DNA from 3 places in the Bradyrhizobium sp. CIAT3101 genome. Region 2 is predicted to be linked to each of the others. Evidence: riboswitches for the same ligand, from Rfam matches in the RefSeq annotation. Region 2 holds a riboswitch; each other region holds the start of a gene.
What was found. Region 2 has a riboswitch for glycine ahead of QA645_RS16355 (D-amino acid dehydrogenase). Riboswitches for the same ligand answer to the same signal wherever they lie in the genome.

Region 1 (4,347 bases), 4.3 Mb from region 2:
GAAAGGGATCATACTGAATGGTCCTAATCGAATCCATCCCCATACCGTTCATCGCTCTTCTCCAGAGAAACACGTCAATCGCAGGACAACCGACAATTTATATGCCGGCTCGACAGCAGATGGCCGCCCTCGCGCGCTCATTCGACAATATCCTTCGGAACAGCCGCGCGCAGTTTTTTATGCGAAAGCATCGGAATACCGAGCTCCTCTGCGAGCAGGCGAACAAGACCTTTGTAAGGAGCTTTCAGCTTGTCGTGGTGAACGATGCTTTGAATTCCGCCTACAATGGATCGCACGCAAGCTCGCAGGTCGATCAAACGGCTTTCCTGGTCATAGCCGTCCGACACGAGCCAGTGGTTTGGTAGGACGTGACTAGCCGCGATCGCGGGTCGATCGCGCGACTGCAATACCGCGTTCGTGAAGCTCGGCTCGAAGTGAACACCTCCGATGCAGAGCACGGAATGTACCGGTTCCTCAATACGATCGAAAATTCGCAGTAGGGATCGCGCCAGCACTCGAGCTGCAAGAGGATGTGCCCAATCTTCGGGCGAGCTTCCGATCTCGACATCGACAGCCGAAGGTGGCAGGTCAGCGAGACGGGTACCAGCATCACCAGCCTTGACGCCCGACCAATGAGTCGCCTCGAGATAAGTGCGATAGGGGTCAAGACCGGAAGCGACCCGCTCGGCTTCGATCGCCAGAAGAAGTCCCCGCGTAATCCGAGGGTCGACCGCGCTGAAGGTCCCCGTGCCCAGATCGCCGGTCGTTTGAACCGAGAAGATTGCGTTTGGCGCATTGGCGCCCTCGTGCCAGTTCACGATGCCAATAACGTTGGCATCACCGAACCGATCATTGAACATTGGCGCGTAGCGCGCATAGTCGTTACTTACGACCTCGTTCGTGGCCACGATCGAAATTCTGGCATCATGCAAGCCAGCAACTTCGCGGACGGAGTGCCCATCGACTTCAAAACTCGTTGGAACTAGAGCGCAATCCGCCTTGAGAGCATCCAGAACGTGCCCCGCGACCGGGTCCTTTTCTCCATCGACGCAGAAGACAAAGACGGCATGTCTCATCGAGGTCCTCCGCCGAGTTCTAAGCAGATCGAGAGCGTGGGACGTCTATCTTCAACTTGGCGCCGTCGTCTTTTCGATTTTGTCGGAAAACACCCTGCTCTTCGCCCGGAACTGCGAGCTTGCAGGGCGAGAGCGAGCGCGCGGGAGGCGATTAACTCAAGCCCGAATAGCGTCACAGCAGCGCCACCCGCAAACTGGGCCCTGTTGCGGCCGGCATGTTTGGCGGAGCATGGACTGGAAATCGCGCGAAACGAAAAACGCGGCAGCGGATCGCCGGACCAGCAACGAACTTAACCTGGTTGCGCGACGAACAAGGTCGAATCCTGCCGCCATATGCCACAGACGTCGACGAAAGTGGTGTGAAGAGCCCCTCATCGAGCATAGCGATCGCCTCAGGCGTGCAGGCCTCCATTTTGGCTCGACTTTGAAAGAGATGCATGAAAGGCACTAGCTTTGTAGGGTCCTACACCACCGCATATTTATTAGAGCGTCGCCACGCAAACATTGTGCGTTCTTTTCAGGATCCCGCAGTATTTCTGCGCTAGCCGCGGATAGCTCGATGGAAACCACTGGGACATCCAGCGAATGCAATCCTCAAAAAGCGAGATCAGCATAGTACCTGGCAATAAGCCACCTGCTAATCTTGGTGGGGAGCTTGGGCAAACATCGAGTTGCCGCTTACGCCGCCGATTTTTGGATCCGACGATTCATCGCGGCTTGACAGGGAGTGAGTGCGTCTGAGACTGTCATCGTGTCTGATGATGGTGTGCGGGAGAGCGCGATAAGCCTGCAAAGGCGTATCACCGCCGACGGAGCAACTCCCCAAGGAAACTCTCAGGCCCAGGACCGCACACCGAGGACGATCTGGAGAGAGGTGCCGGTCAGCACCCACCGAAGGGGACCGTAATCCACGCGGATTGCGGAGAAAGCTCTCAGGTGCACGGACAGATTTGGGGACGGAGACATGGCGAAGCCATTTCACCGTTCGTTCAACCCTGTCTTGGAGCGCACGATGAGCACGATCGTCATTATTGGATCCGGTATTACCGGAGTTACAACTGCCTATGCCCTGGCCCGCCGCGGCTATTCGGTGACAGTCTTTGATCGCCAGCGCTATCCGGCGATGGACACTTCGTTTGCGAACGGCGGCCAATTATCGGCAAGCAATGCCGAGGTCTGGAATAACGTCGCAACGATCGTAAAAGGCTTGAGGTGGATGCTGCGCAAAGACGCACCACTGTTGCTGAACCCAAGGCCCAGTTTTCACAAATATACTTGGCTGGCAGAGTTCGTAAGCCAGATTCGAAACTACCGCCACAACACGATCGAAACGACGAAGCTAGCGATAGCTGCTCGCAAGCATCTTTTTGAGCTAGCCGATCGGGAGAGCATCGATTTCGACTTGGAGCGGCGAGGAATTTTGCACGTTTATTCGAGCAAGTCCGACTTCGATGCGGCCTCTCGCGTGAATCAGTTGCTGCTCAAAGGCGGATTGGATCGCCGTCCCGTGACGCCCTCTGAAATGCTTGCAATAGAGCCAGCTCTGCGCGATCAGTATTATGGTGGCTTCTTTACCCCGTCTGACTCAACCGGCGACATTCACAAGTTCACGCGCGGCCTCGCTGCGGCTTGCGAGCGAGGGGGCGTACGCTTCGTCTTTGATGCAGATATCTGCGGCATTCGGTCCGATCGAGACGGTGTGGTCGTACACTGGAAACGAGGTTCGTTGAAGGAAGAACTCAATGCCGAACGCGCAGTGGTTTGCGCGGGAGTCGGCAGCCGCCGCATTGCTTCAATGCTGGGGGACAACATAAACATTTATCCCGTCAAGGGCTATTCCATCACGGTAGAGCTGGGAGACGAAACGAGCCAAAAGGCTGCGCCTCGTGTCAGCCTCCTGGACGAGGCTACCAAGATCGTGACCAGCCGGTTAGGAGAGGATCGCTTCCGGGTCGCCGGGACCGCCGAATTTAATGGCGAAAACCGCGATATCCGCTGGGACCGAATTAAGCCCCTGATACGGTGGGTGGAGCGATCGTTCCCGGATGTATCCACCGCGCAGGTGGTGCCATGGGCGGGCTTGCGTCCTATGACACCTAGCATGATGCCGCGGGTTGGCCGAGGCAAACGCTCGAATATCTTCTACAACACCGGCCATGGCCATCTCGGTTGGACATTATCCGCTGTCACAGCTGAAATGATCGCTGATGTCATTGCCGCAGATCGCAGCAATACTCGGCTGAGCGAATCCGTGCCCTGATCCTGTTGAGTGGGTCCTGGTCCATGCTCCCGCCGATATCGGGGCGGGAGCATGTCGATTGACAGCGCCGAAGCGGATTTTGCAGTCGCTCTCGAAGGATGATGCGACCTTCAGTACCGGGCGACGTGCTTCCCGCAATTCATTGCTTAGGTAAGCCCCTGTGGACCACTTGGTACGTTGCTTCCGAAAGCCTTGTATGACGCAGTTGTTGCGACCGTTCCCGAATTGACGCCGACCAGATGGGGCCGCATGAACGACGTCATTTCTTAGCAAGGCGTACGCAGCACACACCGTGAAGTGCCGTGGCATTTAGGGGCAGGACGCAGCTTTGCGCGGAGCGAATCGAGCGCGCCAAAGCCGTTCCGCCCCGCCCACCCGAGCGTAAAACCAACCCGATCCAACGACACGTCGTCCCGAAACACCGAGATGCATCGCCAAGCTCAAGTCTCGTCGACTCCCCAACTGCTGCGGAGCGACGCCTGCTGTGCGCCCAGCTGACGCTTATCTTAGAGAAGTCTGCATTACGGGACGAAGGGCGTTTCGAAGGGCATTTTACAAGCCATGCAGCATATTTCTTGTAATTGCCGTTAGATCGACGATACTGATGTCATAAAGAGCGTTTTCGACGACATTTGTCTGATTTTAGATGTTTTTCTGCGGAAGTTGGCGATCTTTTGCAGGATCTCCTCTTAAGCCTGGAGCTTGTTATGAGGTACGACCGAATCGACGCTCACATCCTGGAGATCGTGCAAAAGAATAACCGTCTCACATCCGAGACGATTGGCGAACTGGCCGGGCTTTCCGCTACCGCCTGTCAACGCAGGCTAAAGAGGCTTCGGTCGGACGGCATTATCGAGGCTGACGTTTCGATCGTTTCGGCCAAGGCGGTCGGAAGACCTATTCAGATGCTAGTGCTGGTGACATTGGAACGAGAGCGCTCGGACATCATCGACAGGTTTAAAAAGGCGATCAAGTCATCCGCTGAAGTCGTCAATGGGTTTTACGTCACAG
Region 2 (4,347 bases):
ACGCGTGATGTAGGCGGTGGTGAAGATCGGATCGATGATGCGCAGATCCGAATGCATCACCGCGGTGATGGTCTTGCCGGCCGCAAATACCGGCGATGCCATCGCCGTCGAGAGCGCGACGACCGACAGCGCGAGTGTGGAGGCGAACGCGCGTCGCCCCCGGCGCATCAAGCTCAACATAGAAAGTTTCTCCTGACGTGAAACTGTTCAAAGGCGGGTTATTGGTTGAGCATTCGGTTCGTTCCCTAGGCGAACTAACCTCATGCAATGCCTTTATCTTTCGAGACTTGCAGACAGTCTTGAGCGCGTCAATCCGGTTTCGGTGCAAGCCCTTGCGGCGCATGCACGGGCTCCACAAAGATCGGTTTGGCTCTACAACTCTCCCCGCTTGTCCTGCCCGCGCTGATGCAATGCGCATTCCATCTTTCGAAGCTTGAGAGACATTAAGATGAATCCAGCCAATCTTCCCTTCGATTCCGAGGCGATGCTCGAGGGCCTGCGCACCTGGGTGGAATGCGAAAGCCCGACCTGGGATGCGGGCGCGGTCAACCGCATGCTCGATATCGCAGCGCGGGATATGGCGATCATGGGTGCGACCATCGAGCGCATCGCCGGCCGTCAGGGCTTCGGCGGCGTCGTTCGCGCGCGCTTCCCGCATCCCAGGCAAGGCGAACCCGGCATCCTGATCGCCGGGCACATGGATACCGTCCACCCGGTCGGCACCATCGAGAAGCTGAAATGGCGGCGCGAGGGCAACAAGTGCTACGGCCCCGGCATCTACGACATGAAGGGCGGCAACTATCTCTCGCTGGAAGCGATCCGGCAGCTGGCGCGCGCGGCCTTCACCACGCCGCTTCCGATCACCATCCTGTTCACGCCGGACGAGGAAGTCGGCACGCCCTCGACGCGCGACATCATCGAAGCGGAAGCCGCGCGCAACAAATATGTGCTGGTGCCCGAGCCTGGCCGCGCCGACAACGGCGTCACCACCGGACGTTACGCGATCGCGCGCTTCAATCTGGAAGCGACGGGGCGGCCGAGCCACGCCGGCGCGACCTTGTCGGCGGGACGCTCGGCGATCCGCGAGATGGCACGGCAGATTCTCGCGATCGACGCGATGACGACGGAGGACTGCACCTTCTCGGTCGGCGTCGTGCATGGTGGCCAATGGGTCAATTGCGTTGCCACGACTGCCACCGGCGAAGCGCTGTCTATGGCCAAGCGCCAGGCCGATCTCGACCGCGGCGTCGAACGGATGCTTGCGCTCTCGGGTACGGCGAATGATGTCTCCTTCAAGGTGACACGTGGCGTGACGCGGCCGGTGTGGGAGCCTGATGCCGGTACCATGGCGCTGTATGAAAAGGCGCGCGGCATCGCCAAATCTCTTGGCGCGGAATTACCGCATGCGAGCTCCGGCGGCGGCTCCGACGGCAACTTCACGGGCGCGATGGGCATCCCGACGCTCGACGGCCTCGGCGTGCGTGGCGGCAATGGCCACACGCTCGAAGAGTTCATCGAGGTCGATAGCCTGGTTGAACGCGGCCGCCTGATGGCGGGACTGCTGGCGACGCTCGACTAAAGTGAATCAACTTCGCACTGCACAATGCATTGGCAGTCGCGGATGAAATTTAGCCTTGTCTAAAAATGAGGCGCATCGTACTGCTCGATGGTCCACGCGACGATGCGGGAGAGATCGCAATGAAGGCATCCAGCTTTCATTGCGGCGCCGACGGAGCAACCGCCCCGGAAACTCTCAGGCAAAAGGACTGTATCGTCAGGACGATCTGGAGAGAGACGGCACGATCGACGTCGTGACGTCCACCGAAGGGGATAGTCTGCGCAGGTCTCGTGAGGTTCTGCCTCGTCGAGGTCCGTGCCGGATCAAGCTCTCAGGTAACCGTGACAGATGGGGCGCCGCCAACGGCTTTCGGGCCGGCGGTTAGCCTATCCTAACTCACGGGAGCCCCTGCTCAACATGACACATATCGCCATCATCGGCGCCGGCATCACCGGCGTGACGACCGCCTATGCCCTGCTCGAACGCGGCTACAAGGTCACGGTGCTCGACAAGCATCGCTACGCCGCGATGGAGACCTCGTTTGCGAACGGCGGACAGCTCTCCGCCAGCAATGCCGAGGTGTGGAACAGCACCGCGACGATCCTCAAAGGCCTGCGCTGGATGTTCCGGCGCGATGCGCCGCTCTTGATGAACCCGCGGCCGAACTGGCACAAATATTCGTGGATGAGCGAGTTCGTCGCCAATATCGGCAACTACCGCGCCAATACGATTTTGACGACGCGGCTCGCGATCGAAGCCCGCAAGCACCTGTTCGAGATCGCGACGCGCGAAGGCATCGACTTCGATCTCGAACGCCGCGGCATCCTCCACATCTATCACGACAAGAAGGGTTTTGAATCCGGCCTGCGCGTCAATGCGCTGCTGCAGGAAGGCGGACTCGATCGCCACCCGGTGACGCCGGAAGAAATCCGCACGATCGAGCCGACGCTGCGCAAGGATTATTACGGCGGCTTCTACACGCCGTCGGATGCCACCGGCGACATCCACAAGTTCACGCGCGGGCTGGCAGAGGCCTGCAAGCGGCGCGGCGCAACCTTCATCCATGAGGCCAATATCGATTCCATCGCGCAAGCTCGCGGCGGCTTCGTCATCGGCTGGGCCGATCTCAGCGCAAGCGACGCGGTCGCCTCCGCGCGCGGCATGCTGAAGGTCGATGGCGTCGTGGTCTGCGCCGGCGTTGCCAGCCGTCATTTCGCGGCGATGCTCGACGAGCGCGTCAATGTCTATCCGGTGAAGGGTTATTCGATCACCATCCAGCTCGACACTGCCGAGAGCCGCAATGCGACGCCGACCGTCAGCCTGCTCGACGAGGCCGCCAAGATCGTCACCAGCCGGCTCGGCGCCGATCGTTTTCGTGTGGCCGGCACGGCCGAGTTCAACGACTTCAACCGCGACATCCGCGCCGATCGCGTGCAGCCGCTGGTCGACTGGGTGCGCAGCAACTTTCCGGCGGTCGAGACGTCTCGCATCATTCCGTGGGCCGGGCTCAGGCCGATGATGCCGAACATGATGCCGGTGGTGCGCGCGGGCCGGATGCCCGGCGTGTTCTTTAACACCGGCCACGGCCATCTCGGCTGGACCTTGTCGGCCGCGACCGCGCAGATGATCGCCGGAACCATCGACGGCTGGCGCGGGCTCAACGCACCGCCAACCGTCCCCTCATTTCGGGGCGAACTTGGGGTTGAGCGCGAGATGCGTCGTGCATCCTGAGTGGTCGCAAATCGATGCGGGGCGGCCCCTTGCGACCGCCCTGCCCTTGGCACACAATTTGCCCCACGAGGACGGCTCTCCGGCCGGGTCTTCCAGCCCGAGAGACAGGCGCGCATGATAGACACGACCGAATCCACGGGCGCCTCTCGGCCCCCCACAATCTGCAGCCGGAGATAGGTGCATGCTAGGTTATCTCATTCGCCGCGTTCTGGCTGCGGTGCCCGTGATGGGCGTCGTGGCGCTGTTCGTGTTCCTGCTGCTGCGGCTGACGCCCGGCGACCCCGCCGCGATCCTCGCCGGCGACAATGCGACACCTGAACGGCTGGAGCGCATCCGCACCTCGCTCGGCCTCAATGAACCCCTGATCGTGCAGTTCGTCACCTGGGTCGGCAAGCTGCTGCACGGCGACCTCGGAACCTCCCTGATTTCCAACCTGCCGGTCATGAAGATGATCGGCCAGCGCGTCGAGCCGTCGATCTCGATCGCGCTGTCGACCATCATCCTCGCCGTCATCGTTGCGGTGCCGCTCGGCGTCATCGCGGCCTGGAAGCACGGCACCTGGATCGACCGTTTCGTGATGGGCCTGTCCGTGCTCGGCTTCTCGGTGCCGGTGTTCGTGGTCGGCTATGTCCTGATCGAGGTCTTTGCGATCGATTTGCGCTGGGTGCCGGTGCAGGGCTTCAAGAGCATCTCTGCCGGCTTCGGCGCGTTCTTCGAGCGCATCATCCTGCCGACCTGCGCGCTCTCCTTCATCTACATCGCGCTGATCGCGCGCATGACGCGCGCCGCGATGCTCGATGTGCTCGGCGAGGATTACGTGCGAACGGCGCGCGCCAAGGGCATCAACGAGGTCGCGGTGATGATGCGGCACGCGCTGCGGAACGCCGCCGTGCCCGTGATCACCGTGATCGGCACCGGCTTCGCGCTCCTGATCTCCGGCGTCGTCGTCACCGAGAGCGTGTTCAACATCCCCGGCATCGGCCGCCTCACCGTGGATGCGGTGCTGGCGCGCGACTATCCGGTGATCCAGGCGATGATCCTGCTGACGTCGCTGATCT
Region 3 (4,347 bases), 160 kb from region 2:
TGCCGTGTACCAGGCGGGGTTTTCGAGGATGTTGCGCTGGATCACCGCGGGCAGGATCGTGCCCGAATAGCCCTGGCCGATCAGCGAGGTGAAAACCTGGTTCTGCCGCGCGAGCTCGGCCATATGCGCGATCGCCTCGGTCTCGCTCAGCGGCTTGCCGAGATCGAGCGGCGCGGCCTGCCGGATCGAGGCGGGCAGCGTCTCTGCCATCAGTGCGTCGACGCTCTTGGCGTTGACGGTCTCGAGCATTGCGGTGACATCGCGCGCCGAGGGGCCGATGTGGCGGCGTGCGAAGGGAGTGGTCTCGCCATTGGATTTGCGGTGCGCGGTCATCATGGGTCCTCGCTTAGATTTCGCTGTCGCCGTCATGCCCCGCGAAGGCGGGGCATCCAGTACACGCAAGCGTCACAGCTTGAACCGAGAAGCTGCGGCGTACTGGATCGCCCGCCTGCGCGGGCGATGACACCGAATATGAGGTCAGAGTTCGCTTCATCTCACGCCGTATGCGCCTTGTAGGCGGCTTCATCCATGAGGCCGCCGAGCTCGCTCTTGTCGGCAATCTTGATCTTGAAGAACCAGGCTTTGCTTTGTGCATCCGAGTTCACCAGCGCTGGCTCGGCGGCGAGTTCGGCGTTGGTCTCGAGCACCTCGCCGGAGATCGGCGCGTAAACGTCGGAGGCGGCCTTGACCGATTCCACGACGGCGGCGGCTTCCGCCTTCTTCAGGGTGCGGCCGACCTTGGGCAATTCGACGAACACGACGTCGCCGAGCTGCGACTGCGCGTAATCCGTGATGCCGACGGTTGCGACATCGCCGTCGATCGCGAGCCATTCGTGGTCGGTGGTGTACAGCGTCGTGGTCATTTTCTGAAGTCCTCAGCGTTTGTAGGTGTTTTTCACGAACGGCATGGCGGCGACGGTGAGCGGCAGACGTTGCCCGCGCACCTCGGCGAAGAGTTTTGTATCGAGCGCGCTTGAGGCAGTGGGCACGTAGCCCATCGCCACCGGCGCATTCAGGCTCGGGCCGAAGCCGCCTGAGGTGACCTTGCCGATCGGCTCGCCGCCCTCGCTATCGGCAAACAACAGCGCGCCTTCGCGCACCGGCGCGCGGCCCTCCGTGCGCAGGCCGACGCGGCGGCGGGCTGCGCCGTGATCGAAATGCGCGAGGATCTTGTCGGCACCAGGAAAACCGCCGGCGCGGGCGCCGCCGGTGCGGCGGCTCTTCTGCACCGACCATTCAAGTGCGGCCTCGACCGGCGTCGTCTCGGTATCGATGTCGTGGCCATAGAGACAGAGCCCGGCTTCCAGCCGCAGGCTGTCGCGGGCACCAAGGCCGATCGGCATCACATCGGAGTTGTCCAGCAATGTCTTGGCGAGGCGCTCGGCATTGCTAGCTGCCACCGAGATCTCAAAACCGTCCTCGCCGGTGTAGCCCGAGCGCGAGACGAAACAGGGGAGGCCGGCAACCTCGTGCGGGCCGGCATCCATGAACTTCATGGCGGGCGCTGCTGCACATAATTTCGCCAGCGCTGACTCGGCCTTCGGGCCCTGCAACGCGATCAGCGCGCGATCGGCAAGCGAATCGATGATGCAGGCGTCGGAGAGATTCGCGCGCAGATGCGCCTCGTCCTCGGCCTTGCAGGCGGCGTTGACGACCAGGAACAGGTGATCGCCGAAATTGGCGACCATCAGATCGTCCAGAAGCCCGCCATCGGCATTGGTGAACTGGGCGTAGCGCTGCCGTCCCGGCGCAATCGCCACAATATCCTGCGGCACCAGCCGCTCCAGCGCGCGGGCGGCGTCCTCGACCCTGCCGGATTTCGGCCGAAGGGCGATCTGGCCCATGTGGGAGACGTCGAACAGGCCGGCGGAGGAGCGGGTCTGAAGGTGCTCCTTCAGGACGCCTGCGGGGTACTGCACGGGCATGTCGTAGCCCGCGAACGGCACCATCTTGCCGCCAAGCGTCACATGAAGGTCGTGGAGGGGGGTACGTTTCAGGGAGTCTTTGTCGTCACGCACGGACATCGCAGGGGTCCTCGGCGGTTCCCCGGGGACGATTCCCCGGAAGCAACCAGTCGAAGCCCCATCTGTCGCTGTGCCTGAGAGTATTATCCCGTCGGCGGACGCAGTCCGGGCTTCAAGCCCGTCGGCGCCTCTTTCCAGATGTCGTCAAAGCCACGCGGTCCTTTTGCCTGAGAGTTTCCGGGGCGGTTGCTCCTTCGGCGCCGGCAATGAAGCCGGTCTCTCCCGACGTGGCCGTACGATACAGATGGGTACAGACCACAGCCCGGCCAAGCCTGTCAACGCGCACCTGGCGGCTTTCCAACGGGATTGCGCGACTGCGGCAACCCTCTGATCTTTCTGCACAGTTTCTGGACAGCGAAGCTGGCCTTGTCTAAAAGCGCTTTGGCCCGCAGATATCAGCCCAAATCACCGGTTTGGATGGCAGGAAAGCGGGTCCAAGCACACCCGATTGGATGAACATGAGCGGCGTCAACGAGATCAGGTCGACCTTTCTGAACTTCTTTGCCGAGAACGGCCACGAGATCGTGTCGTCCTCGCCATTGGTGCCGCGCAACGATCCGACGTTGATGTTCACCAATGCCGGCATGGTGCAGTTCAAGAACGTCTTCACCGGCGTCGAGAAGCGGCCCTATCAGCGCGCCACCACGTCGCAGAAATGCGTGCGCGCCGGCGGCAAGCACAACGACCTCGACAATGTCGGCTACACCGCGCGCCATCTCACCTTCTTCGAAATGCTCGGCAACTTCTCGTTCGGCGACTATTTCAAGGAGCGCGCGATCGAGCTGGCCTGGAAGCTGATCACGAAAGAATACGGGCTCAAGAAGGACAAGCTGCTCGTCACCGTCTATCACACCGACGACGAGGCGGCCGGACTCTGGAAGAAGATCGCCGGCTTCTCCGACGACCGCATCATCCGCATCCCGACCTCGGATAATTTCTGGGCGATGGGCGACACCGGCCCATGCGGCCCGTGCTCGGAAATCTTCATCGACCGCGGCGACCATATCTGGGGCGGCCCTCCCGGCTCGCCGGAAGAGGACGGCGATCGCTTCCTCGAATTCTGGAATCTCGTGTTCATGCAATACGAGCAGGTGACGAAGGAGCAGCGCGTTGATCTGCCGCGTCCCTCGATCGACACCGGCATGGGCCTCGAGCGCATGGCCAGCGTCATGCAGGGCGTCGACAGCGTGTTCGAGACCGATCTGTTCCGTCATCTGATTGACGCGACGTCGTCGGCGCTGGGCAGCGGACCGAACGAGCAGACCGTCGCCTCGTTCCGCGTCATCGCCGACCATCTGCGCTCCTCGGCCTTCCTGGTCGCGGACGGCGTGTTGCCGTCGAACGAAGGCCGCGGCTACGTGCTGCGCCGGATCATGCGCCGCGCGATGCGCCATGCGCAGCTGTTAGGGGCCAAGGAGCCGCTGATGCATCGCCTGGTCTGGGCGCTGGTCCGCGAGATGGGCCAGGCCTATCCCGATCTGATGCGCGCAGAAAACCTGATCGAGGAGACGCTGCGGCTGGAAGAGACCCGCTTCCGCAAGACTCTGTCGCGCGGCTTGGCCATCCTGGATGAGAAGAGCGCGGGCCTGAAGAAGGGCGACATGTTCGACGGCGACGTCGCCTTCACGCTGTACGACACCTATGGTTTTCCGCTCGACCTGACGCAGGACGCGCTGAAGTCGCGCGGCATCGGCGTCGACCAGGCCTCGTTCACCGACGCGATGGAGCGGCAGAAAGCCAAGGCGCGCGAATCCTGGAAGGGCTCTGGCGAAGCGGCATCCGAAGCGATCTGGTTCCCGCTGCGCGAGAAGCTCGGGGCCACCGAATTTCTGGGCTACGAGACCGAGAGCGCCGAAGGCGTGGTGTCTGCGCTGGTGAAGGACGGCGCTGAGGTTGCCAGCCTCAAGGCCGGCGACACCGGTGCGCTGCTGCTGAACCAGACGCCGTTCTATGCGGAGTCCGGCGGCCAGGTCGGCGACACCGGCGTGCTGACGGGCGAGGGCGGCATCAAATTCCGCGTCACCGACACGCAGAAGAAGCTCGGCGATTTCTTCGTTCACGTCGGCACGCTGGAGAGCGGCGAGCTGAAGGTCGGCGCCGCGCTGCAGCTCGAGGTCGATCATTCCAGGCGCTCGTCGATCCGCGCGCATCACTCGGCGACGCATCTCATCCATGAGGCGCTGCGCCAGGTGCTCGGCGATCACATCGCCCAGCGCGGCTCGATGGTGGCGCCGGATCGTCTGCGCTTCGACTTCGTTCATCCGAAGCCGATCACGGCGGAAGAGCTCGCGCGTGTCGAGGATATCGCCAACGACGTGGTGCT

Region 1: linked by a shared signal. The riboswitch ahead of QA645_RS39845 (D-amino acid dehydrogenase) and the one ahead of QA645_RS16355 (D-amino acid dehydrogenase) in region 2 are both predicted to bind glycine.
Region 3: linked by a shared signal. The riboswitch ahead of gcvT (glycine cleavage system aminomethyltransferase GcvT) and the one ahead of QA645_RS16355 (D-amino acid dehydrogenase) in region 2 are both predicted to bind glycine.

The regions. Positions count from the first base shown of each region.
Region 1 is NZ_CP121634.1:8,554,882-8,559,228, forward strand. It holds gene QA645_RS39835 (Xaa-Pro peptidase family protein) at 1-52, opposite strand, end outside; gene QA645_RS39840 (D-aminoacyl-tRNA deacylase) at 138-1,076, opposite strand; glycine riboswitch at 1,836-1,935, shown strand; glycine riboswitch at 1,939-2,026, shown strand; gene QA645_RS39845 (D-amino acid dehydrogenase) at 2,089-3,336, shown strand; gene QA645_RS39850 (Lrp/AsnC family transcriptional regulator) at 4,044-4,347, shown strand, end outside.
Region 2 is NZ_CP121634.1:3,495,363-3,499,709, reverse strand. It holds gene QA645_RS16365 (ABC transporter substrate-binding protein) at 1-180, opposite strand, end outside; gene QA645_RS16360 (M20/M25/M40 family metallo-hydrolase) at 449-1,579, shown strand; glycine riboswitch at 1,675-1,779, shown strand; glycine riboswitch at 1,783-1,908, shown strand; gene QA645_RS16355 (D-amino acid dehydrogenase) at 1,976-3,289, shown strand; gene QA645_RS16350 (ABC transporter permease) at 3,471-4,347, shown strand, end outside.
Region 3 is NZ_CP121634.1:3,331,165-3,335,511, forward strand. It holds gene gcvP (aminomethyl-transferring glycine dehydrogenase) at 1-333, opposite strand, end outside; gene gcvH (glycine cleavage system protein GcvH) at 495-863, opposite strand; gene gcvT (glycine cleavage system aminomethyltransferase GcvT) at 876-2,024, opposite strand; glycine riboswitch at 2,171-2,259, opposite strand; gene alaS (alanine--tRNA ligase) at 2,483-4,347, shown strand, end outside.